4 regions of the Proteocatella sp. QWL-06 genome follow, and region 4 is predicted to be linked to each of the others. Evidence: riboswitches for the same ligand, from Rfam matches in the RefSeq annotation. Region 4 holds a riboswitch; each other region holds the start of a gene.
The links. Region 4 has a riboswitch for S-adenosylmethionine ahead of metK (methionine adenosyltransferase). Riboswitches for the same ligand answer to the same signal wherever they lie in the genome.
Positions count from the first base shown of each region.

Region 1 (5,973 bases), 940 kb from region 4:
GGAGAGCTTGTCGCAGAGACTCCGATTGTTCAGGGAGGAATGGGAATAGGTATATCACTTTCAGGACTTGCGTCTGCGGTTGCAAATGAAGGTGGAATAGGAGTTATTTCAGCAGCAGGAATAGGAATGGATGAACCTGACTTTGGCACGGATTATATAAGTGCAAACAACAGGGCTCTCAGAAAAATAATCAGGAAAGCCAGAGAACTTACAAACGGAATAATAGGCGTAAATATAATGGTGGCGGCAAGAAATTTTGACGAGCTTGCAAAGTCTGCCATTGAAGAGGGCATAGACATAATATTCGCAGGGGCTGGTCTGCCGCTTAATCTGCCTTCACTCAAGGACGCTTCTTCAAAGACGAAGCTTATACCTATAATATCTTCTGTCAGAGCGCTTAAAGTCATAACGAAGAAGTGGATTGACAAGTATAATTACATTCCAGATGGCTTTGTGCTTGAAGGCCCGATGGCTGGAGGCCATCTCGGATTTTCAAACGATCAGGTCGAAGATGCTGAATTCAGCCTTGAAAAACTTATCGTACCAGTGGTAGAGGAGCTCAGAAACATGGAGAAGACTCTGGGAAGAAAGATTCCGCTCATAGCTGGCGGAGGGGTTTATTCAGGAGAAGATATAAAGAGGATTCTCAATCTTGGAGCAGACGGCGTGCAGATGGGTACAAGATTTGTAGCGACTCATGAATGCGATGCGGACATAAAGTTCAAGGAGATGTATATAAACGCCGAGGAGTCAGATATTCAGCTGATAAAGAGTCCGGTTGGGCTGCCTGGAAGGGCTGTGCACAACGACTTTATAGATCAGGTAAAACAGGGAAGCAGGACTCCGGCCAAATGCCCATACCACTGTATAGTCACATGCAAAAGAGAGCAGAGTGAATACTGCATAGCCCTGGCGCTCATAAATGCGTATAAGGGAAAGCTCCAGAACGGCTTCTCGTTTGCAGGCGCAAATGCATGGAGAGTGGACAGGATAATGAGCGTAAAAGAGCTTGTGGATTCGCTTGAATCTGAGTATATTGCAGCTTTACAGAAATAGCAGCTTTTTAAAGGGATTTTCCTTCAGACAATATCTGAAAGGGACGTCCCTTTTTTTATCTTAAATCCATATTATCAAGTTTCTTATGTTATAATTAAAATGTATGACTATATGAAAGGAGCTTGAATAAGTTGATCGAAATATGCAATGTATCAAAGAAATTTGATGATATAAAGGCTTTGGACAATATAACACTGAATATCAGGCCAGAATCCATATTCGGGCTGGTGGGCTCAAATGGAGCCGGAAAATCCACGCTCATGAGAATAATAAGCGGGATAATCAAGCCAGACTGCGGCAGCATACTGCTTGAAGAGCACCCTGTATATGAAAATACTGCAATAAAACAGAAGGTTTTCTACATATCTGATGAGCAGTACTTCATCAAAAACTCTACGCCACTTGAAATGATGGAGTTCTATTCTTTTTTCTATAAGAATTTCTCGAAGGACAGATTCAGGAAGCTGATGAACGATTTTGACCTTGATCCTTCAAGAAAAACGGATACTTTCTCAAAGGGAATGAAGAAGCAGCTTTCCGTGATCCTTGGACTGTGCAGCATGACTGACTATATTCTCTGTGACGAAACATTTGACGGACTAGATCCGGTAGCAAGGCAGGCAGTAAAGAGCCTCCTGAGAGAGGACATAAAGAACAGAGGGATAACTCCTGTAATAGCATCTCACAACCTGAGGGAGCTTGAAGACATCTGCGACCACGTGGGGCTTCTGCACAAGGGAGGGGTGCTTCTTTCCAAGGACATCATCGAGATGAAGCTTGAGCTCCAGAAGCTGCAGTGCGTTTTCAACAAGGATCTGGAAAAATCGGATTTTGAGGAAAAAGGCATAGAAATCCTGAAGCTTGACAGAAGGGCATCGCTTTATACAGTCGTTTCAAAGGGAAACAGCAAGGACCTGGTAAGCAGGATTGAAAGCATGAAGCCTCTTTTCTATGAGGTGCTGCCTCTGTCGCTTGAGGAAATATTCATTACAGAGACGGAGGTTGCCGGTTATGATATCAAATCGATTATACTTTAGCCTTAAGATGGTAAAGGACAGGCTTGTTCAGAATATATGGGTAAGCGCATTGTTTCTTGTAAGCTGTCTGTTTACGTTTCCAATCCAGGCTGCACTTATATTTCAGAGATTTGTTTCCGATATTGGAGAAAAATATGCCAGCAGGGAGCAGGCGGCAGAGTATGTCACAAGGATACTCGGTCAGCAAAACATGATTTTCAAGGTTACGCTCATAATAGCGGCGCTTGTAATGGGATGGGCATTCTATTCCTACATGCATTCAAAAAAACAGGTGGATCTCTACCACTCGCTTCCTGTGAGCAGGACAAGGATATTTCTCAGCAATTTCCTTGCGGGGAATATAAGCTTTGTCATAATATATCTTGGGAATCTATTCCTTGCAGCAGCAGTGATTTCTGTCATAGGCTTTGGCGCCGATATCGATTATCTGGAGCTGCTGAGGAACTTTGTCATGAATACGGTATACTTCAACCTTATCTTCTCTGTGAGCATACTGGCAGGGCTGATCACTGGAACCAGGCTCATACACGTGCTGATGACATTCGTTATCCTTGAGTATGTTCAGCTGTTCCTGGTGCTTTTCAGCGAATACATGAAATTCTTCTTCAGTACCTTCTATGCTAGGGCAGTATTTACTGATGACCTTATCATGAATCTTTCACCCGTAACGAGCCTTTTCATGGAAATGGAGAGCTTCAGCTTTACTATGACCGCAAACGTGCTTGTTCTTGCCTGCATAATACTCCTCAATGTATATATATTCAACCTGAGGCCATCAGAATCAGCAGGGAAATCGATAATAAGAAACAGGCTTCTTGAAACCGTTAAATATATGGTACTTACGGCAGGAACCATGGCTGGGGGTCTTATATTCAATGAGGTTGGCCAGGGCCGAAGCTGGATGATATTCGGACTTGTATTCAGCGGCTTTGTAGGCCACTGCATACTGGAATGCCTTCTCAGCTTTGACATGAAGCGCATATTTCGCAATAAGGGAAAGCTTGTCATACTGATGTGCGCGCTTGCGATCGCATTTCTCGTAATGGACAGAGACGTAGCAGGCTATGACATGAGGATACCTGAGACGGGCAGCATCGAATCCGTGTCCATAAATCCAGTGAGCTTTGACTCTTATGCGAGCTACAATCTGGCTGATTATGATGAGATTGACAGAATGGAGAGCATAAGGCTTTCAAATCCGGATACGATAAAGGCGGTAACGGAAATCGCAGAAATTTCGGTTAAAAATCAGGAAAAACATGAGTCAGACAAGAATTTTGTATCAGGCGATCATTTCCAGTTGGCGGTGAAATATAATCTGAAGGACGGAAAGAGTCTTACGAGGTACTACAGCCATGCCCCTGCTGCATCCGCGCTTGAGGTATTTGCAGATATTTACGATACTTCGGAATTCAAATACAGATACTATCCTCTGATGAGCTTAAAACCAGAGGAGATAATAAAGGCGACAGCTGAGTTTCCGGGTTTTGTGAATCCGGATAACAAGAATTCCTATGAATCTGAAATAAGAGGCAGTGAAAAAATGAAAGCGCTCCTGAGCGCGGCTCAGAATGATCTTATAAACATGAGCTCCTCAAAGCTGAAAAACAACAGTCCTGTAGCGCTGCTCACATTTTTCGTTCAGGATGATATAAAGGGCAGATATGCTCAGGATTCACAGAGGCGGATAGAGGTTCCTGTCTTCAGGGAATATATAAAGACGCTGAGCGTACTGGCGTCACTCGGATACCGCATAGAAACGGATTTTTCTGAGGACATGGTTGAATATATAGAGCTGTATTCATATGATGACTCTGCCAGTGCAAAACCAGATTATCCACAGACTGTAGATGTAAAGGAATCTGTAAAGGTTCTGAGAGAAAAAGCCGAGATTGAAAAATTTTTTACTGAATATATTTCGGGCATCAACATAAGCTATAACGGATTTATATTACCCGATTCAAATAGATGGGCAATCGTTTATTTAAAGGGAAGCAGCAACTCAGGCTATGATTTCATATCCGTAAAAGATGTCGGAATTTAACGATTATTTCTAAACTATAAAAATAATTTAATAAAAAACTGTTTGCAATATTTGGAGAACTATAGTATTATAGTAAAAACGATGTTGAAACAAATACAATTGAATACCCAGAAAAAACAAACTTATCAAGAGTGGTGGAGGGACTGGCCCTTAGAAACCCGGCAAAGCGAAAGCTAGTGCTAATTCCAGCAGGCATTATGTCTGAAAGATAAGTGTAGCCTGATAGATATATACTATAGCCGCACTTATAAGAGTGTGGCTTTTTTATACCATATTTTAGCTGCACGGAATGAAACAATATAAAATAAAAGTCACAGAAAGGTGGAAACTAAAATGAAAAAATATGCACAGGAAACAATCTGCATACAGGGAGGCTATGAGCCAAAAAACGGAGAACCAAGAATACTTCCGATATTCCAGTCAACGACATATAAATATGACGAGGCAGACGAGGTGGCAAAGCTGTTCGATCTTGAGGCGGCAGGTCACATGTATTCAAGAATAAGCAATCCTACGGTGGAGGCTCTCGAAAAGAAGATTGCCGAAATGGAAGGCGGCGTTGGTGCTATGGCAACTTCTTCAGGACAGGCGGCAAATCTTATAGCCATCCTGACTATATGCAACGCAGGAGAGCATGTACTGGCGATGTCGAACCTGTACGGCGGGACATTCACTCTTTTCACTTCGACGCTCAAAAAGATGGGCATAGAGGTTACCTTCGTCGATCACAGAGCTGATGACAGAGAGATATCTTCAAAAATACAGGCAAACACGAAGCTTATATTCGGAGAGACGATAGGAAATCCGGGGGTAGATGTGCTGGACATACAAAGAATAGCAGAAATAGCACATGAGAACAGTATACCTCTAGTGATCGACAATACTTTTGCAACGCCATATCTTTGCAGGCCGTTTGAGTTTGGCGCAGACATTGTCACTCACTCGACTACAAAATATATTGACGGACATGCTACAAGCGTTGGCGGGATAATTGTTGACAGTGGAAAATTCGACTGGAAGTCGAGTGGAAAATTCCCTCACCTTACAGAAGCGGATCCGAGCTATCATGGACTAAGCTATACAGAAAAATTTGGAGCAGCAGCCTACATCACGAAGGCCAGAGTAGCGTTTCTCAGAGACATGGGAAGTACAATGAGCCCTTTCAATGCATTCCTTACAAATCTCGGAGTAGAGACTCTTGCGCTAAGGATGGAGAGACACAGCAGCAATGCGCTTGCTGCGGCAAGATTTCTTGAGAGCCATCCAAATGTTTCATGGGTAAACTACCCGCTTCTGGAATCATCGCAGAGCTTTGATCTTGCCAGAAAATATCTTCCTGGAGGAGCCAGCGGAATAATCGCATTTGGAGTAAAGGGTGGAGTTGAATCCGGAAAGAAATTCATTGACAGCCTTGAGCTTGCAAGCCTTGTAGTTCACGTGGGTGACATAAGGACACACGTGCTCCATCCGGCAAGCATGACTCACAGACAGCTTTCGCAGGAACAGCAGATCAAGGCAGGGATAAAGCCCGACATGATAAGGCTGTCAGTAGGGATAGAGAACATAGACGACATTCTTGCAGACCTGGATCAGGCGCTTAGAGCATAACAGGCAACAGAATAAACAGAAGAGGTGAGAAGACGTGCCAGTATTAATACCATATGATTTGCCAGCAAAAGAGATATTGAATAAAGAAAAGATTTTCGTAATGAACGAAACCAGAGCCCAGACTCAGGACATAAGGCCTCTAAGGGTAGCTATAATAAACCTCATGCCGACGAAGATAGAGACTGAGACGCAGCTTCTGAGGATGCTTTCAAATACAGCGCTTCAGGT
Region 1 is NZ_CM178755.1:241,418-247,390, forward strand. It holds gene AC4PGZ_RS01135 (NAD(P)H-dependent flavin oxidoreductase) at 1-1,056, shown strand, start outside; gene AC4PGZ_RS01140 (ABC transporter ATP-binding protein) at 1,179-2,093, shown strand; gene AC4PGZ_RS01145 (DUF6449 domain-containing protein) at 2,068-4,137, shown strand; SAM riboswitch class I at 4,257-4,352, shown strand; gene AC4PGZ_RS01150 (O-acetylhomoserine aminocarboxypropyltransferase/cysteine synthase family protein) at 4,471-5,745, shown strand; gene metA (homoserine O-acetyltransferase MetA) at 5,780-5,973, shown strand, end outside.
Region 1: another riboswitch for S-adenosylmethionine. It lies ahead of AC4PGZ_RS01150 (O-acetylhomoserine aminocarboxypropyltransferase/cysteine synthase family protein); the one in region 4 lies ahead of metK (methionine adenosyltransferase).

Region 2 (5,973 bases), 270 kb from region 4:
ATATTCGATGTCAGAAAGATCGATGAGGAGAATGCCACTCTCATATTCGGAGTTTCGGGAGGGGTAAACAAGGAGACCGGAGAAGACCTTGAAGCCGAGCCGGCAGACCCTGTAAGCGGTACGGCGACGTATAAGGATGGAGTATTCAAGGCGAGCATATTATATGAGGAATCGAATATATCCATCAGCCTCAACATGAAAAAATCCCCGGAAGGCGAGATAACTGCAGAGGGCGGAGGCATGATTACCTTCATAGAGGAAGGATATAAAAAAGGGACACTGGATATAAGAATGGTTGGAAAGAAATAGATATATAGAAAATGTTGGGAAAAAGGAGGAGTCATGCTTCCGGAGATAAATTTCAGCGCAATGGGCGCTCAGATACACATACACACATATGATCTGTTCGTATGGCTGAGCATCGCGACAGGCCTTGCCATGGCCTATGTACAGCTCATAAGGATGGGTACTGGAAGAAGAACGGCAGCTTTTATATGCGCAGTGACAGGCGCAAGCTTCCTCCTGGGAGCAAGGATTCTTAACTATGTCATAAACTATAAGAAATATACGGAGGCAGGAATACCGCTTTTCATCATGAAAAGCGGTTACTTCTCTTTATATGGAGGAATGGCAGCTTCATTTATGGCATTGTACATATCATCTTACAGGCTCAAGGCAGATTTTTTGGAGCTTATGGACCGCCTGACCTTTCCTTTCCTGCTGAGCTACTTTGTCATGAAGATCGGATGTTTTCTGAACGGATGCTGCTACGGAAAGATGACAAAATCATCATTTTCAGTGCCGCTTCCATTAAAGGAGCAGGCGGAGCTTGCTGCAAGCCCGCTGATATCACAGTTTTTCGGGAGCCCTGAAATAAGGGTATATCCTGCCCAGCTCATGGAGGCATCAGCAGCAATATTAATAATAGCGGCTGTACTGCTTGCAGAAAGGCTGTTCAGGAGCAAAATAAAAGGCAACACAAAAGGAGCAGGATTTGCGCTTTCGGCAGCTCTTCTCAGCCTTTTCAGGCTGATAATTCTGCAATTTCGAAGCTCATCCTACTCCTATACTGTTCTTAATATATTCTATCCTATGCTCTACATCTCTGTAATTGCAGTCTCAGCAGCATTTTTATGCAGCCGACTCTGCCTCCGTAACTCTGACTTCCTTTCTCACGGCTATGAAGATCACAGCGCTGATTCCCATTAGGACAGGGTAGTAGAGGTTAGGAATGATTTGAAAAGGCGTGATTCCGGTAAGAGATGCAGCTGTAAGCAGCTGAGCGCCATATGGGATAAGGCCCTGGAATACCGAGGTGAATATATCAAGTATTGAGGCGCTTCTCTTGGGATCCACGCCGAATTCATCGCTTATCTCCTTTGCGATAGGGCCAGCCATGACGATGGCTACCGTGTTGTTGGCTGTACACATATCAACTGCTGATGCCAGGACTGCTATTCCAAACTCGGCGCCCTTGGCGCTGTTCACCTTTGATTTTATTACATTAAGGATAGCATTTATGCCTCCGTTTTCCTTCACAAGTTCGACCGTACCTCCGATTATTATTGAAAGGACGGTTATCTCAAACATCCCTGAAACACCTTCGCCTATGATTCCAAAAACCTCGCTGAATGCGAATGTTCCCTGAAACACCCCTACTCCGAGCGAAAGTACGGTTCCAAGCACAAGAAGCGCAAATACATTCATTCCGGAAAGCGCTCCGGCGAGAACGATCACATAAGGGAGTATCCTGAGTATGCTGTAATCGAGGTTCTGATCTACTGTAAAGGATCCTCCTGAAGTCCTGATAAGAAATATCGCAGCCGTTATGATGGCAGCAGGAAGAACTATAAAGAAGTTCTGTCTGAATTTATCCTTCATAAGGCAGCCCTGAGTCCTTACGGCCGCTATCGTAGTGTCGGATATCATGGACAGGTTGTCTCCGAACATCGCTCCGCATACGACTGCGCCTATGCAAAGCTCTATTCCAAAACCTGTCTTTTCGCTTATTCCAACTGCAATCGGGGAAAGTGCGGCAATAGTTCCCATCGAAGTTCCCATGGAAAGCGAAATGAAGCAGCCTATAAGGAAAAGTCCCATTACGGCTATATTTGATGGGAGTATCGAAAGTCCAAGATTTACAGTGCTCTCAACTCCGCCTGCAGCCTTTACAGCCCCTGAAAAGGCTCCTGCAAGAAGAAATATGAGCGCCATTATCATTATATTTTCGTGACCGGCTCCACGGCTCATAACTGAAAGCTTTTCATCAAAGCTCATGCTTCTGTTCTGAACGAAAGCTACAAAAAGTGCCGCAAGAAATCCGACTATTGCAGGCATCTTGTAGAAGTCGTTGAATATCAGTCCTGTTCCAAAGAAAAGGAGCAGAAATACCAGAATTGGAAGCAGCGCCGCCACGCTTGATTTTGGGTTGCTATCTGTCTTAATTTTGTTCATCTTTTTTGATTTTCCTCCTGAAAAAATAATATATTTGTCGCAGCGAGAAGTTTACTGCATTAAAAAAGCCTTCTCCAAGAGAAGGCACAGAATTAAAGCTCTATATCTTCTCTTATCTCTCAGATCTTTACCACTGCGAGCACACGCAGGCGATAAAATCTGATGGATTTGGCACCTTTTCACCGTAGTGAAGGTTGCCGAGACTTCTCAGGGCCATTTCCCTCCATCTCTCTAAATAAGAAAATTTTTATTAAGTTGTAAATAATTTTTGACAGTAAAAAATCGAGCGGGGTAACTCGATTTTTAAAAAAGGGGGTATTAATAAGGTTCAATAATTAGGGGGAGTGAACCCTTATTTATTCACTCTTCACTCATTATAATCAATATGGACAAATTTGTAAATAGTTTTTTTGTAATTTTTTTATAATTTTCAAACCTAAGGCTTTATATCGATATTTACATCCGGGAATGTCTCGGAAAGCTTTTCAATGAGCTTTTCCTCATCTGATATCTTCTTTGATTTTATTGATGAAAGCTCGCTGTAAAGTATATACTGCACGGCTATATTCCTTTTCAGGAGCTTGCTGAGTATTTTCTCGACGGAATTATTTATGTCCTGAGTCTCGAGCATGTTCTTGTGGAATATGTTCTTTTCCTCAAAGCAGAAGAAGATGTTGTCATCAAAAAACCTTTCAGGCTTTCCTTCCCTTATAAGTGCAGCGAGCTGTGCCTGCTTTACGGCCCTGAGTTCTTCATAAAGAACCGGGATGGCATCGTAGACTCTGTCAAGCTCAGCTTTTTCATCATCGCTTATCTCTACCCGCTCTATCTTCTTCGTGGAAACCCTTGAAGGAGATTTCGAAGATGAAGGTCCTTTTGTATGGCTTGTTACAGCCATGCGGCCGCTGTTTTCCACACTGCCTTCAATATTACCCACAGGTAGCTGTGGATTATTTTCGATCTCAGAAAGCCTGCTTTCAAGGCCCTGGACAAGGGTCTCAAGCCTTCTTATTTCGGAGTTCATCAGAGCGAACTCAGCCCTTATATCCTCGCTGACATAACGGTTTGAGCCTATTGCATCATATCTGGTGCCTGTTATCCTCACTATATCGGCAAGCAGGAGCACCTGTGGCTGTGGAGAATAGCGCATGTTGCTGCAGGTTGTGGATAAGTCCTCTATTATATTTGCCGCAATTTCATCCGTGCATATCTGCGCTGCCTGGCTGACATTCGGGTTATCCTGCTTTACGTCGTTGAACTCCAGTATTACCTGCTTCATGAAGTTTATGAGCTCAAGTGCGAATATCCTCGGGTCCATGCCTGACTTTTCTATGCTGCCCAGTACCATTATGGCATCACGAGTATTGTGGGCCATTATTGCCTTAAGCATCGAAAGATAGTTGTCCGAGTGAATCTCTCCAAGTACCTGCAGAAGGTTCTCCATTGTGAGATCTCCGTATGAAAGCGCCTTGTCAAGAATGCTTAAGGCATCCCTGAGGCCGCCCTCGCTCTTTAAGGCGATGAATTCAAGCGCCTCTGACTCAAAGTCCTTTCCTTCCTGCGCGAGCACGTCAGAGAGTCTTTGCACTAGTACATCCTTCTCAATCTTTCGGAAATCAAATCTCTGACATCTTGAAAGCACAGTCTGTGGAATCTTCTGAGGCTCAGTCGTCGCAAGAATGAATATAACGTGCGAAGGAGGTTCCTCCAGAGTCTTGAGCAGAGCATTGAAAGCCGCCGCGGACAGCATGTGGACCTCGTCTATTATGTATATCTTGTATTTTCCTGAAGTCGGAGCAAAAGCAAGGTTGTCTCTGATATCTCTGACATTATCCACGGAGTTGTTTGAAGCAGCGTCAAGCTCAACCGTATCGATATCGATGCCGCCGTTTATGGCAGAGGCGAATACCTTTGCAGTAGAAGTCTTTCCAGTTCCTCTTGGACCGCAGAAAAGGTATGCATGGCTCAGATTGCCGTTTTCCAGCTGATTCTTCAGTATGGAAACTATCTGGTCCTGGCCATATATCTCGTCAAAGTTTTTAGGTCTGTAAATCCTGTATAGAGCTTGTTGCATGATCGTTTTTATGACCGGATATGCCAGTCATATCTCCTTTCAATGAAAATAGATAACCCAACAGGTTGTTTCCGCACACAGGGGGCTCGACTTAGTGCTGCTATCTTCCGATCCTGACACGGTTCACCGATTCCTGTTGCAAAAGCCTGTTGGGCTAAAATATATTATATCAGCATATCCCGCTCAAGTCAACAAAAAACCTCTACAGCGCATCTTAAAGGTAGCTGGTGCGATAGAAAGACTTTATTGATGCGATACGTTTTTTCGATTAGACACTCAGATGCAGGTGATATAAAATGAAGTTTGATACAGAGATTTATGCTTATATTGATGTTAGAAAAGGAGATTGATTATGGAACTTAGAAAAGAACTTCCGGAGATATTTGACGAATTTGCAGAGGCAAGAAGAAATGGCTTCATAGCAGCAAAAAACCTTAAGGAAAAGAACGTTCCTATGGTAGGAACATTCTGTACATACATGCCTCAGGAGCTTCCACTGGCATTTGGAGCAGCAGTGGTGTCATTATGCGCTACATCAGACGAGACAATCCAGGAGGCAGAAGCAGACCTTCCGAAAAACCTGTGTCCTCTCATAAAATCAAGCTATGGTTTTGGAAAAACAGACAAATGTCCATTCTTCTACTTCTCAGACATAGTGGTTGGAGAGACTACATGTGACGGAAAGAAAAAAATGTATGAATATCTTGGTGAGTTCAAGGATGTTCACGTAATGGAGCTTCCAAACAGCCAGGCTACAAAGGAAGGCTTCCAGCTCTGGAAAAGCGAGATAATCAAGCTCAAGGGAATACTTGAGAACAAATTTGAGGTAGAGATCACGGAAGAAGACATAAAAAAAGCCATAAAGCTTAAAAATCAGGAAAGACAGGCTCTCAAGAATATGTATGAAATAGGCAAGCTCAATCCGCCGGCGATGTCAGGCTTGGATATATTAAAAGTGCTTTATGGAAGTACATTCAAATTTGACAAGAATGACACTATAAAGGAAGTAAACGAACTGGCAGACAGAGTAAGAAAAGAATACGAAGAGGGAAGAAGGCTTGATCCAAAGCCAAGGATAGTGGTTACTGGATGTCCTATAGGCGGAGTTACGGAAAAGGTAGTAAAGGCCATAGAGGACAACGGCGCATATGTAGTAGCATTTGAAAACTGCATGGGCGCAAAGGCTATCGACAGGCTGGTAGACGAAAGCAATGAGGACGTATATGACGCTCTTGCGGAAAAGTATCTTAACATAGGCTGCTCATGTATGACTCCAAATCCAAACCGTATAGACCTTCTCAGCAGGATGATAGATGAATACGAGGCGGATGGAGTTGTGGATGTAATACTTCAGGCATGTCATACCTATGCCGTGGAAACTCTCAGTATAAAGCGTTTTGTAAACGGAGAAAAAGAAATACCTTATATGAGCATAGAGACAGATT
Region 2 is NZ_CM178755.1:2,279,386-2,285,358, reverse strand. It holds gene AC4PGZ_RS10955 (hypothetical protein) at 1-309, shown strand, start outside; gene AC4PGZ_RS10950 (prolipoprotein diacylglyceryl transferase family protein) at 343-1,209, shown strand; gene AC4PGZ_RS10945 (Na+/H+ antiporter NhaC family protein) at 1,132-2,454, opposite strand; SAM riboswitch class I at 2,564-2,696, opposite strand; gene dnaX (DNA polymerase III subunit gamma/tau) at 2,891-4,528, opposite strand; RNA gene ffs (signal recognition particle sRNA small type) at 4,584-4,680, opposite strand; gene AC4PGZ_RS10930 (double-cubane-cluster-containing anaerobic reductase) at 4,881-5,973, shown strand, end outside.
Region 2: another riboswitch for S-adenosylmethionine. It lies ahead of AC4PGZ_RS10945 (Na+/H+ antiporter NhaC family protein); the one in region 4 lies ahead of metK (methionine adenosyltransferase).

Region 3 (5,973 bases), 730 kb from region 4:
CATAACTGGTAGTATTATCAATATCAATCTCACTGCTAAAATCCATTTTAGAATATATTATTTTCGATTTTATATTCTGAAAATCAGCTATTATATTATTTATACTGTTCATATACACTCCTTATGCTGCTTCTATTCCAATTTGTCTGTCATCGCTATCTTTTGTGAGCGCTACATCATATTCTTTTTTATTTACGAATCTTGTCAGCACGGATTTTGTTGCGTTCTCAACTTTAGTTACGCTTATATCCAGTTTAAGATTCAATTTTTTACATATTTGAAACAGCGTCTTAACACTCGGATTATATTCAAGACTTTCAAGTTTTGAAACCATAGGTTGGGAAATACCTAAATGACTTGCAAAATCTTTTTGATTCATATCAAGAGCGTAACGTTCTTTAATTATGGCTATCGATATATCTGAAAGAAGCTTGTCGAGTTCCAACTCTTCTTTTGATATTCCTTCAAATAACCAGTTCATATCCATGGTTTTCATTTATTCTCCTCCTTGCAATCTATCAACTATGCCTTCGGATTTTTTAATAGCGATTTTATAATCGCTTTTTTTCTTTTCTAAGAAAGCATGAATCAGGACTTTTCTACCACCATCTTCCATAAATATGAAAATGATTCGTAGATTTAATTGTTTTAAAAATCGGATACAGTAAAGATCGTGCTTTGTATCCTTAAGTTTCTCGAAATGCTTATTTAATATAAGTTCATGTTTCGGCATTTCTTCCATAAATCCAAAAAATCGAAACATGTCGCGAGCGATTTCTTTTTGATTTCCGCTGTTCTTGACAATAGACATCAATTCAGCATTAAAATCTTTATATCCGTATATCTCGGACTCGCCAGGATACTCTATTTTCTGTATCAGATTCTCATTCATTTAATACCATCTTTTGCGTAAATATAACTTATAGGTTATATTTACATTATAGAATTTATTTGTAAAATTGTAAATAGGGACTTTTTTTGCCCCAACAAACCCCGTTCATTTCATCATTTTGCTTAATCGATGTTTGTAAATCGAAAGTCCACCCGGGCAATCTTTCTGATTGATTCCAGGTGGACAATTTTCCCTAGTCTATAGCTACAACTGCGCCTTTGTAAGTCTCGCTGATGTATGTTTTCACAGCCTCGCTCTTAAGCGCTTCCACAAGCGCCTTGATGTCTTCTCTCTCCTCGCTGCCTTCCTTTACTACAAGGATGTTGGCATAAGTCTGAGCCGCTTCTGAGTCCTGCTCTTCCTTTGCAACCGCATCTGATACGCTGAGGCCTGCGTCAAGAGCATAGTTTCCGTTCAGTACCACGAAATCAACCTCGCCTATTACTCTTGAAACCTGCGCCGCTTCGAGCTCGACAATCTCGATGTTGTGAGGGTTTTCTGCGATGTCGTTCTTAGTTGCAGAAAGTCCTGCGCCTTCTTTTATCTTTATAAGGCCGTTTGCTTCAAGCAGAAGAAGTGCTCTTGCTTCATTTGTAGTATCGTTTGGAACTGCAATCGCCGCTCCGTCAGGTATGTTTGCAAGGTCAGTCGATTTTCCAGCGTAGATTCCAAGTGGCTCAAAGTGAACGCTTGCCACAGGAACCAGCTTTGTTCCCTTCTCTGCGTTGAAGTCGTCAAGGTACGGCTTGTGCTGGAAGAAGTTCGCATCCACATCTCCTGCGTCTACTACAAGGTTTGGCTGAACATAGTCAGTGAATTCCACTACCTCAAGCTCATATCCCTGCTCCGCAAGAGTTTCCTTTACCTGTGAGAGTATCTCTGCATGAGGCACAGGAGAAGCCGCTACGGTTATCTTTCCCTTTGCTTCCTGCGCCGGTTCCTGCGTATCTGCCGCCTGGTCGCTGCTCTGGCATCCTGCAAAAACTGTGAGTGATAATGCTGCAGCAAGTACTGCTATACCTGTTTTTTTGAATTTTTTCATGATTGTTTCTCCTTTATCTTTATCATATTTATATTTTCAGTTATCATATTTCAGTTTCCATTAGTTTTTCTTTTTGCTTATCTTACTCTCTTGTCGGTCTTTGCCGCTATCCTCATCCCGATGAACTGCATCACCTGCATAAGCACCACGAGCAGTATCACCGTTATCAGCATTATGTCATACTGGTATCTGTTGTATCCGTATCTTATAGCGATATCCCCGAGGCCCCCGCCTCCAACGACTCCTGCCATCGCCGAGTAGCTCAGTATAGTCCCCAGCGCTATCGTGGAGCCGACTATAAGGGAAGTCTTCGCCTCTGCTATCAGCACCTTCGTCACTATGGTCGAAAGGGAAGCTCCCATGCTCTGCGCCGCTTCGATCACTCCTGGATCAACTTCGTGGAGCGAGGATTCAATCAGCCTTGCAATGAAAGGCGTAGAAGCAATCACGAGCGGCACTATCGTCGCCGTAGAGCCGTAGCTTTTTCCGGCTATGAGCACCGTCAGCGGAATCACCGCTATGAGTAGTATCAGGAAAGGCACAGACCTTCCGATGTTGACTACTATGTCCAGCAGCCTGTACAGGGCCGCCATCGGATGCAGACCGTCTTTTTTAGTTATCACGAGTGCGATCCCGATCGGGAAGGCAAACAGATATGAGAATACAGCTGACACGAAGGTCATGTAGAGCGTATCTCTCGTGCCCTCCAAAAGCATTGTAAATACTTCATTACTTAACATAATCCCTCAGCTCCTCTACATTCACATTTCTGCTCTTCAAATAATTTATGACCTTGTCGCCCTGCAGCCTGTCCTCAGGCAGCTGCAGTATCATCTGCCCGAAGGCCTGTCCCTTGATGTCGTTCGTATCTGCAAAAAGTATGTTCACCGGCGTCCTGCACTCCAGGATCATGTTTGCAATGACCGGCTCAAAGGATGATTTTCCGTCAAACACTATTCTTATGCATCTCTTTCCGGTCATCTCGTCCACCGTCGCGCTGCTGCTGTTGTGATATACCAGCTTTCTGGCAGCCTCCGTCTTTGGATTCGAGAACACATCCTCCACCCTGCCGCTTTCTGCGAGGCTTCCTTTGTCCACGATCGCGATATAGTCGCATATCTCTTCGACGACGGACATCTCGTGGGTTATTATCACGATCGTTATGCCCAGCTTCTTGTTGATGTCCTTGAGCAGCTCCAGTATCGAGCGTGTGGTTGTTGGATCCAGCGCGCTCGTCGCCTCATCGCAGAGAAGTATCTCCGGATTTGTCGCAAGGGCCCTTGCAATCGCCACCCTCTGCTTCTGCCCTCCGCTCAGCTGAGACGGATACGCCAGCCGCTTGTCCGAGAGCCCTACAAGCTCCAGCAGCTCAGCAGCCCTTTCTCTTGCCTGAGCCTTTGGTACGCCTCCGATCTCAAGCGGGAAGCAGATGTTGTCCTCGACATTTCTCTGCATCAGCAGATTGAACTGCTGAAATATCATCCCCACCTTCTGCCTTACCGATCTCAGCTCCCTGTCATTCAGAGCCGAAAGATCCCTGCCACCTATGATGACCGTTCCCCCCGTCGGCTTTTCGAGGAAATTGATGCACCTTACCAGTGTGCTCTTGCCCGCGCCGCTCATGCCTATTATTCCGTATATGTCGCCTTTGTTTATATCTAGGTTTATACCCGAAAGTGCAGTCACCTTGCTGCCGCTCGTGCCAAAAAATTCTTTCTCCAGATTCCTTATCTGGATAAGTGGTGCTCCCATATGTCCCTCCTTTACTGCTTGGTTGAATTACCTGATTTTAGAAAATTGAAATAAAAAAAACCTCCTCAGAAGAGAAGGTCACAATTCAACCGTCTCCTCATCTTCCAAAGATTTCTCTTTGACGGAATTAGCACCTTGCAGCAGGCTGCAGGTTGCCGAGACTTCACAGGGCCGATCCCTCTGTCTCTCTTGATAAGAAGTTTTGATATTTAATTCATGTTTCATATGTTACAATAATAAATCTTAATTGTCAACCCTTTTTTCGCAATGTTGAAAAAAAACAGAAAATATGTTATTTTGAAAAGAGTATAAAATACAGATAGCAGAAAGGAAGCACCCATGATCACACTACCCGAAAAAATTTCACTCGCAAACCTCCCGACCAGGACCTACAAGCTCCAGAAGCTTTCAGAAAATCTAGGGAAAAACATCTACATAAAAAGAGACGACGAGACTGGAATAGAGCTGTCCGGAAACAAGGTAAGAAAGCTCGAATTCGCAGCCGCAGAGGCCCTGTCTCGGGGAGCTAACGCACTTATAACCTGCGGAGGAATCCAGTCCAACCACGCAAGGGCCACCGCAGTAGCCGCAGTAAAGCTCGGCATGAAATCCATACTCGTGCTCAGGGAATCTGAAAAGACTGCCATCGAAGGCAATCACCTGCTAGACCTCATAGTCGGCGCAGACGTCAGATTCATAAGCGCGGAGGACTATGTCCTCAGAAGATTCGAGATAATGGAGGACATAAAAAAAGATCTCGAGGCCAGCGGCGAAAAGGGATACATCCTTCCCGAGGGCGCATCCAACGGCATAGGGCTGTTCGGATATATAAACGCGATGAAGGAGATCCAACAGCAGGAAGACGAGCTCGGCATAAGATTCGACGCCGTGGTTTCATGCGTAGGCTCATCCGGCACATATGCAGGCCTTGCAGTCGGCGCGAAGCTCTACAACATGAAATGCGACGTAATAGGCTTCAACATAGCAGACACCGCCCCGAACTTCCAGAAAAGAGCCTTCGGATATATCGAAGAGTGCTGCAGCTACCTCGAGGGAGTGACCCCAGAGAACCTCGGCATAACCCCTGAGAGCCTCATAATAACAGACGGCTACGCAGGCAAAGGCTATGCTCTCAACGTTCCCGCAGACTTTGAATTCATAAAGGAATTCGCAAGACTCGAAGGAATATTCCTCGACCCCGTATACACAGGAAAGACCCTCAAAGGCATGGTCTCAGAGATAGCAAAATCCAACTTCGGCCTGTCCCCAAACAATCCCATGGCGGATTTCTCAGACTACAGGAACATCCTCTTCATCCACACCGGAGGGCTGTATGGCCTGTTCCCAAAGGCAGATGAGATGAGCTTCTAGGAATCTGTTGATACAGATATATTTTCGCAAAAATGTGCAGCTTCGAATAAGACGAGGCTGCACATTTCAAGTTAGTACATATTATTTTGATTTAGAAGATTAGGAATCCTGCAGCAATGACAACTCCCGAAAACAGAAGCGTAATTACACAGTAACCCATTATATCTTTTGCAGAAAGTCCCGCTATACCAAGAGCAGGAAGCGCCCAGAAAGGCTGAATCATGTTGGTCCACGCATCACCCCAGGCAATGGCCATCGCAGTCTTTGCCGCCGGCACCCCGATTTCAAGTCCCGCAGGCATCATTATAGGGCCCTGAACCGCCCACTGACCTCCACCTGAAGGAACAAAGAAGTTTACTATACCCGCACTGAGGAAAGTGAACAGCGGGAATGTAGTAGTCGTAGCTATTCCCACGAAGAAGGTAGATATAACTCCTGCAAGCGAAACCCCTGCAACCGCACCCGTCATCATGCCCTGAATACCAGCATAGAATGGGAACTGAAGCAGTATTCCCGAGCAGCTCTTTGCCGAATCAGCAAACGCATCGATGTATCTCTTGAGGTTTCCATGAAGCAGTATGCCCGCAAACATGAATATAAAGTTAACAAAGTTTAGGTTAAGCGAATTGAGCTTGTTGAGCGCGATATTGTATATGATGTATGCAAATCCAAGAATAAGTACTATAGCCCATATTATCCTGCTGTGCTCAAGCTTGTCCGCAGGAGTCTCTATCTTGTATACCTTTTCCGCATCTTCAACGAGAAGCGCCGCATCAACCTCTATCGTATGCTCCTTGTCCGGCATCATAGCCCTGCACACGAATGGAAGCCCTAATATTATTATAGCGGATATGGTAAGATTCATAGGCGAAAATATCGTAAGCGAAGTAGGTATAGCCGCAGTCACTACCCCACC
Region 3 is NZ_CM178755.1:33,443-39,415, reverse strand. It holds gene AC4PGZ_RS00230 (hypothetical protein) at 1-112, opposite strand, end outside; gene AC4PGZ_RS00225 (helix-turn-helix transcriptional regulator) at 122-496, opposite strand; gene AC4PGZ_RS00220 (hypothetical protein) at 497-892, opposite strand; gene AC4PGZ_RS00215 (MetQ/NlpA family ABC transporter substrate-binding protein) at 1,086-1,934, opposite strand; gene AC4PGZ_RS00210 (methionine ABC transporter permease) at 2,012-2,674, opposite strand; gene AC4PGZ_RS00205 (methionine ABC transporter ATP-binding protein) at 2,664-3,686, opposite strand; SAM riboswitch class I at 3,781-3,885, opposite strand; gene AC4PGZ_RS00200 (D-cysteine desulfhydrase family protein) at 4,026-5,057, shown strand; gene AC4PGZ_RS00195 (short-chain fatty acid transporter) at 5,149-5,973, opposite strand, start outside.
Region 3: another riboswitch for S-adenosylmethionine. It lies ahead of AC4PGZ_RS00205 (methionine ABC transporter ATP-binding protein); the one in region 4 lies ahead of metK (methionine adenosyltransferase).

Region 4 (5,973 bases):
AATAGTTACGCTTACAGGTGTAGGACTCAAGCTGGGCGGAGGACTTATCGCAGCAGCTGGCGGAATGGTTTCGCTTACGCTGTTCTTCACAATGATAACTTCTCTTGTTCTTGGAATGGGAGTTCCTACTACAGCAAACTACCTGATCACATCGACTATAGCAGCGCCTATAGTTATGCAGCTTGGAGTACCTGCTCTTGCGGCCCATCTGTTCACGTTCTATTTCGGAATACTTGCGGACATAACTCCTCCGGTTGCACTTGCGGCATACGCAGGATCAGCTATTGCGAAGGGGAACCCCTTCAAGACGGGAGTTCAGGCTACAAAGCTTGCAGTGGCAGCCTTCATAATACCATATATATTCGTCATGAACCCTGCGCTGATTCTTATAGATACCACGGCAGTTGACGTAATACGTATCACGATAACTTCCCTAATGGGTATGTTTGGAATAAGCGCCGCGATGACCGGATGGCTTTATGGAAAGGCTAGCTGGCTTGAAAGACTTTTCCTTCTTGGATCAGGGCTTCTTCTCATAAATCCTACGCTTATGACGGATATAGTGGGAGTAGGCGGAATTTCTGCTATGATAGCATTCCAGTATTTCAAATACAAAAAAATTAAGCCGGCTCAGGCTGCATAGATTTTCAGCGGTACCATAATGGTACCGCTTTTTTGTATTTAAAGTGTAATATCTGTGTAATTATAATAACTCATAAATAGAGTATAATTGATGGAAGGGGAGATTTCATTGGATTTAAAAGAGGAGTAATATGAAAAAAATGACGTTAAAACACAGATTCAGAAAAATAATTGCAACTTCGATAATAGCGGTTCAGTGTTTTTCGAGCTTCAGTTATGCGGATATGATATATGAAAATACATATCAGATAACTGTAAGCGATGGGATAATACACAAAAATATAATTCAGACATTTGAAAATGGAGTGCAGTCCATAAACCTTATAATTGCAGACATGGAGAGGAGCGGAGTGGATCTTGAGCTCCTTTACAACGATGTATCGGGATTCATGAACAGAAAGACTCTGAGCGCTCTGACTGCGCAGATCCCAAATACAGTGGCAGCCATAAACGCAGACTTCTTTTCGATGTCTGATCCGAGCTACTCTATGGGTCCGATGGCAGATGATGGAAAGGTGATATCCTCACCTTATTATGACAATGGCAAGATGGCCAGCTTCATAATGGACCAGAATCAGAAGCTGTTCATAGACTATCTGAAGTCAGGAGTCGTTGTGAGAAATGAGACGACTGGGACGAGCTCTACGGGATACAGCATAAACAAGCATTCAGGCACATATGCTTCGCCTGTCATAATAACGAGTGAATACAGAAAGACTTCTCCGGGACAGTCATCGGTATCTTCGGTGACGCTCACTGAGGTCGTTATAGAGGCAGATACTGTGAGAGAGATAAGGACAGGAAAACCGGGAGTCAGCATCCCTGTGAACGGGTATGTCATAGCGGCAAGCGGCACCAGAGGAGATCAGCTGGCATCATCATTTTCGGCTGGGGACAGGCTTGAGCTCAGCACCTCCATGCAGGACAGCTATCCTGATCTTAAGGAAGTCGCGGGCGGAGGGACTGTAATACTTAAGGATGGAATGCTTGCGCCAATAACGCACAAGATAGCGGGCAGGTCACAGAGGACTGCGATTGGCATAACCTACGACAGAAAGCTGGTATTCATGACTGCCGACGGTAGAAAGAGCCCTTATATAGGTATGACGGAGACCGAGGTAGCAGACTTTCTGAGGACCCAGAATGTCAGGGACGCCATGATGTTTGACGGCGGAGGCTCGACGGAGATGATCGTCAATGGAAAGATAACCAATGATCTTGCATCTGAAAGAAAGATAGTAAATGGAATGGCCATTGTCAACAACAGGACGAGAGGCTCTCTCAGCAAGCTTGAGGCAGTGCTGGAGACAAAGAATATAGTTCAGGGAGATCGGGTAAAGCTTGCGGTACAAGGATTTGACAGCAGCATGAACCCTGTTGCGACATCGGGGATAACTGTAAGTGGAAACGGCATAAATGTAGAATATAAGGACGGATATGTCACCTTCAAATCCGGTGGAAACGGAAGCATAATCGTAAGATCCGGAAGTGCGAGCGCCGTTATATCTCTGAATGTGGCATCCGTTAATGCGAAAGACCCAAGACGCGTGGACTCAATGCCAGCCTATGATACTGCAATAGTTCCGGATTCGCTCAAGGACAAGAAGGATGTATTCTCGCAGGCCATTAATGGAGTGCTTGTGAATAAGATAAACGGCAGTGCAAAGCTTGCGGTGAATTATTTCAACAAGAATCAGGAGCTGAGCGATGCAATAAAGACAGCAAAGGAATCGGTATACAAGGGCGCTCAGTATGTGGAAAATGACTCGGTAAGATATGTAGGACTCGACACCTCGGCAGGCATAAGCGGCACTTCGGGGCAGTGGAAGTCTGTAAAGGATGCGCTTTCTTCATCCAACAAGAATGTTGTGATCATGATGAGCACATCGATGAATCTTTCGGTATCTGAAAAGACCGTGCTCAGGAATCTGCTTCAGGAGGCTTCGGCTTCAAAGAACATATTCGTAATCACTAAGGGCAGTGAATATTCTTCATATGCCATTGGAAATGTCAGCTATATAACGCTCAGGGATTTCTCTACAGTTAAGGCAGGCAAGGAAGAGGACTACAGATACCTGGTATTTAAGAAAACCGCAAATGGCCTGAATTACGGCTTCCAGAGTCTACTGCAGTAAAAAAATATATAAATTTCAAAAAAGTTATTGACATGCATGTTTCGATATATTAAAATAAAGCAAATGAATATTCTTGATGCCTTATCAAGAGCGGTGGAGGGAGTGGCCCTGTGAAACCCGGCAACCAGCAGAAATGTATGGTGCTAATTCCTGCAAAATTTAATTTTGGCAGATGAGGTTTGTTAATGACAATACATTAATCCTCTTTGCTGTGGCAAAAGAGGATTTTTTATGTAGATTCATCATTTGAGAGAGTTGGTTTTTATTTTTATTTATTGTATAACAAAAGGAGAACAGAAGAAAAAATGAGAAGACTATTCACTTCAGAATCAGTTACAGAAGGGCATCCAGACAAGATTTGCGATCAGGTTTCAGACGCGATTCTAGATGCGATTTTTGCCAAGGATCCAAATGCCAGAGTAGCTTGCGAAACAGCGGTTACTACAGGTATGGTAATGGTTATGGGAGAGGTTTCTACAGAGACTTATGTAGATATTCAAACAATAGTTAGAGAGACAGTAAAAGAAATAGGATATGACAGAGGAAAATATGGATTCGATGCAGACACATGCTGCGTACTGAATGCGATTCATGAGCAGAGTGCTGATATAGCTATGGGAGTTGATCAGGCTCTTGAGCACAAGACTGGAGAAATGAAAGAATCAGAAATAGAAGCTGTTGGAGCTGGAGACCAGGGAATCATGTTTGGTTTTGCATGTGACGAGACTCCAGAGCTTATGCCGCTTCCTATATCGCTTGCTCACAAGCTTGCAAGAAGACTTTCAGAAGTAAGAAAGAACGGAACTCTTGATTATCTTAGACCAGACGGAAAAACTCAGGTTACGGTTGAATACGATGATAACGGACCAGTAAGAATAGATACAGTGCTTATTTCTACTCAGCATGCAGAGAGTGTTTCTCTTGAGCAGATCAAGAAGGACCTCATGGAGCATGTAATAACTCCAATCATAGATCCGGCAATGCTTGATGAAAATACAAAATACCTTGTAAACCCTACAGGAAGATTCGTAATCGGAGGACCTCACGGGGATGCAGGAGTTACAGGAAGAAAGATAATCGTTGACACTTACGGCGGATACTCAAGACACGGCGGCGGAGCGTTCTCAGGAAAAGATCCTACAAAGGTTGACAGATCGGCTGCATACGCTGCAAGATGGGTTGCAAAGAACGTTGTAGCAGCAGGACTTGCAAAGAAATGTGAAGTTCAGCTTGCATACGCAATCGGAGTGGCAAGTCCGGTATCTATACTTGTTGATACTTTTGGAACAGGAATCGTTGGAGATGACAAGATTGCTGAGATCATCAACAAGAATTTCGACCTCAGACCAGGAGCGATAATCAAGGAGCTAAGACTGAGAAGACCTATCTACAAAAAGACAGCTGCTTACGGACACTTCGGAAGAACTGACATAGATGCACCGTGGGAAGAACTTGATAAGGTAGATGCTCTGAAAGCGAGCCTCTAACATGAAAAAAATCGTAGTTTTTGGAAGTCCGCACTGACCAGGCTGCGAACCTGTAAAAGAGTTGCTTTTACAAAATGAGATAAAATTCGCATATGTCAATATCACAGAAAGCATGTTTGCACTCAAGCAGTTTCTTAAATACAGAGACAGCAGAGCAGACTTTGACAGGATAAAGAAAATGGGAGCTGTAGGCATACCATGCATAGTGGTGGAAGGCGAAGAGTTTTATTTTGAGGATCAGATTGAAGAGTTTCTTAAGTCTGTGAAATGAAAAAAGGTATATAATATAAACTTAAGCATTGAAAACCCTTCCAGTTTATTGAGATCAATAAGCGGAAGGGTTTTGCTGCTTTATTTGCAGTGCTTCTGTATCAGTCGGTTGGCCTTGCTTTGTGAAATGGAAAGGTGTTTTGCGAGCTTGTAGGAACTGTTATGCAGTTTATAGCATTCTCTTACTACGAAAGCTTCGTACTGGCTCATATGGTCGTCAAGGGTGCCGTTTTCGGAAATGCAGGTGAAGCTGGTGTTTTTCGCCTGAACGGCTTCTGAAGCGGTGGCAATGTTGCTGCATTTGATTATATCTGGTGGCAGATCGGCTGCTTCGATAGTGTCCTTAACTGACCTTACCATCAGGAATTCAACAATGTGCTCCAGCTCTCTAATGTTTCCGGGCCAGTCGTAAGCTATGAGCACCTTCTTTGCATCAGCAGAGAAACCTGTGTTTATGTCATACTTTTTATTAAAATAGAGAGTGAATGAATCTATAAGTGCTTTTATGTCTTCGGGGTGTTCGGCCAGAGGCGGGATATTTATTACCGCGACAGCTATCCTGTAGTAAAGGTCTTCCCTGAATTTTTTTTGCAGGACCAGGTTATAAAGATCCTTGTTTGTAGCTGTTATTATACGTATATTGGCAGTTTTTGCCTGGGTGGCGCCTACGGGTCGGTAAGTCTTGTCCTGGATAAGCTCAAGCAGCTTGCCCTGAAGGTGGAAAGGGAGCTCGCCTATTTCATCTATAAAAAGCGTGCCTCCATCGGCGATTTCCACGAGTCCTTTTTTTCCGCCTGAAAGAGCGCCGGTGAAAGCGCCTTTGTCATAGCCGAACAATTCCGACTCAATGAGGTTTTCGGGAAGCGCAGCACAGTTTATGGTTATAAACTGATTGGAGCGGCGCAGGCTTTCTGTGTGGATTTTCTTTGCGATGGAGCTTTTTCCGGTGCCTGACTTGCCGAGCAGCAGAATCGTAATATCTCTGTTGGAAATATTTGTCAGTATGGAATAGAGCTCGGTCATTGACTTGCTGTGCAGCTTCAGATTCGGTTTTTCGAGTTTAAAGGCCTCGATGCTGGATGAAGCTCTGTATTTTTCCAGCTCGTTGCGGGCATCCTCGAGCTCGTGATTCAGTCTGTTATGATCGTGCATTTCGGAAAGAACTCCATATATCGAAGTGATATCAGCAAGGTCATCCATGACAGGTACCAGCTTGAGTGAATATTTCTTGTTTTTGGACCAGGCTTCGCAGTTGACTTCTTTTTTTGTCTTAAGGAGTATTTTAAATGAATTCTCATTGATATCGAAGCTGTTAAGGATTGAAATGATGCTTTCGTGCTCTGAGGCGAGCATATCTTTGAGGAAATGGTTTATGAATGTCAGTTTCCCATATTTGTCTGAAATAAAGATACCGTTCTCAAGATTTTGAAAAATATTCT
Region 4 is NZ_CM178755.1:2,007,590-2,013,562, reverse strand. It holds gene AC4PGZ_RS09690 (TRAP transporter permease) at 1-643, shown strand, start outside; gene AC4PGZ_RS09685 (phosphodiester glycosidase family protein) at 774-2,777, shown strand; SAM riboswitch class I at 2,856-2,956, shown strand; gene metK (methionine adenosyltransferase) at 3,083-4,264, shown strand; gene AC4PGZ_RS09675 (hypothetical protein) at 4,377-4,535, shown strand; gene AC4PGZ_RS09670 (sigma-54 interaction domain-containing protein) at 4,616-5,973, opposite strand, start outside.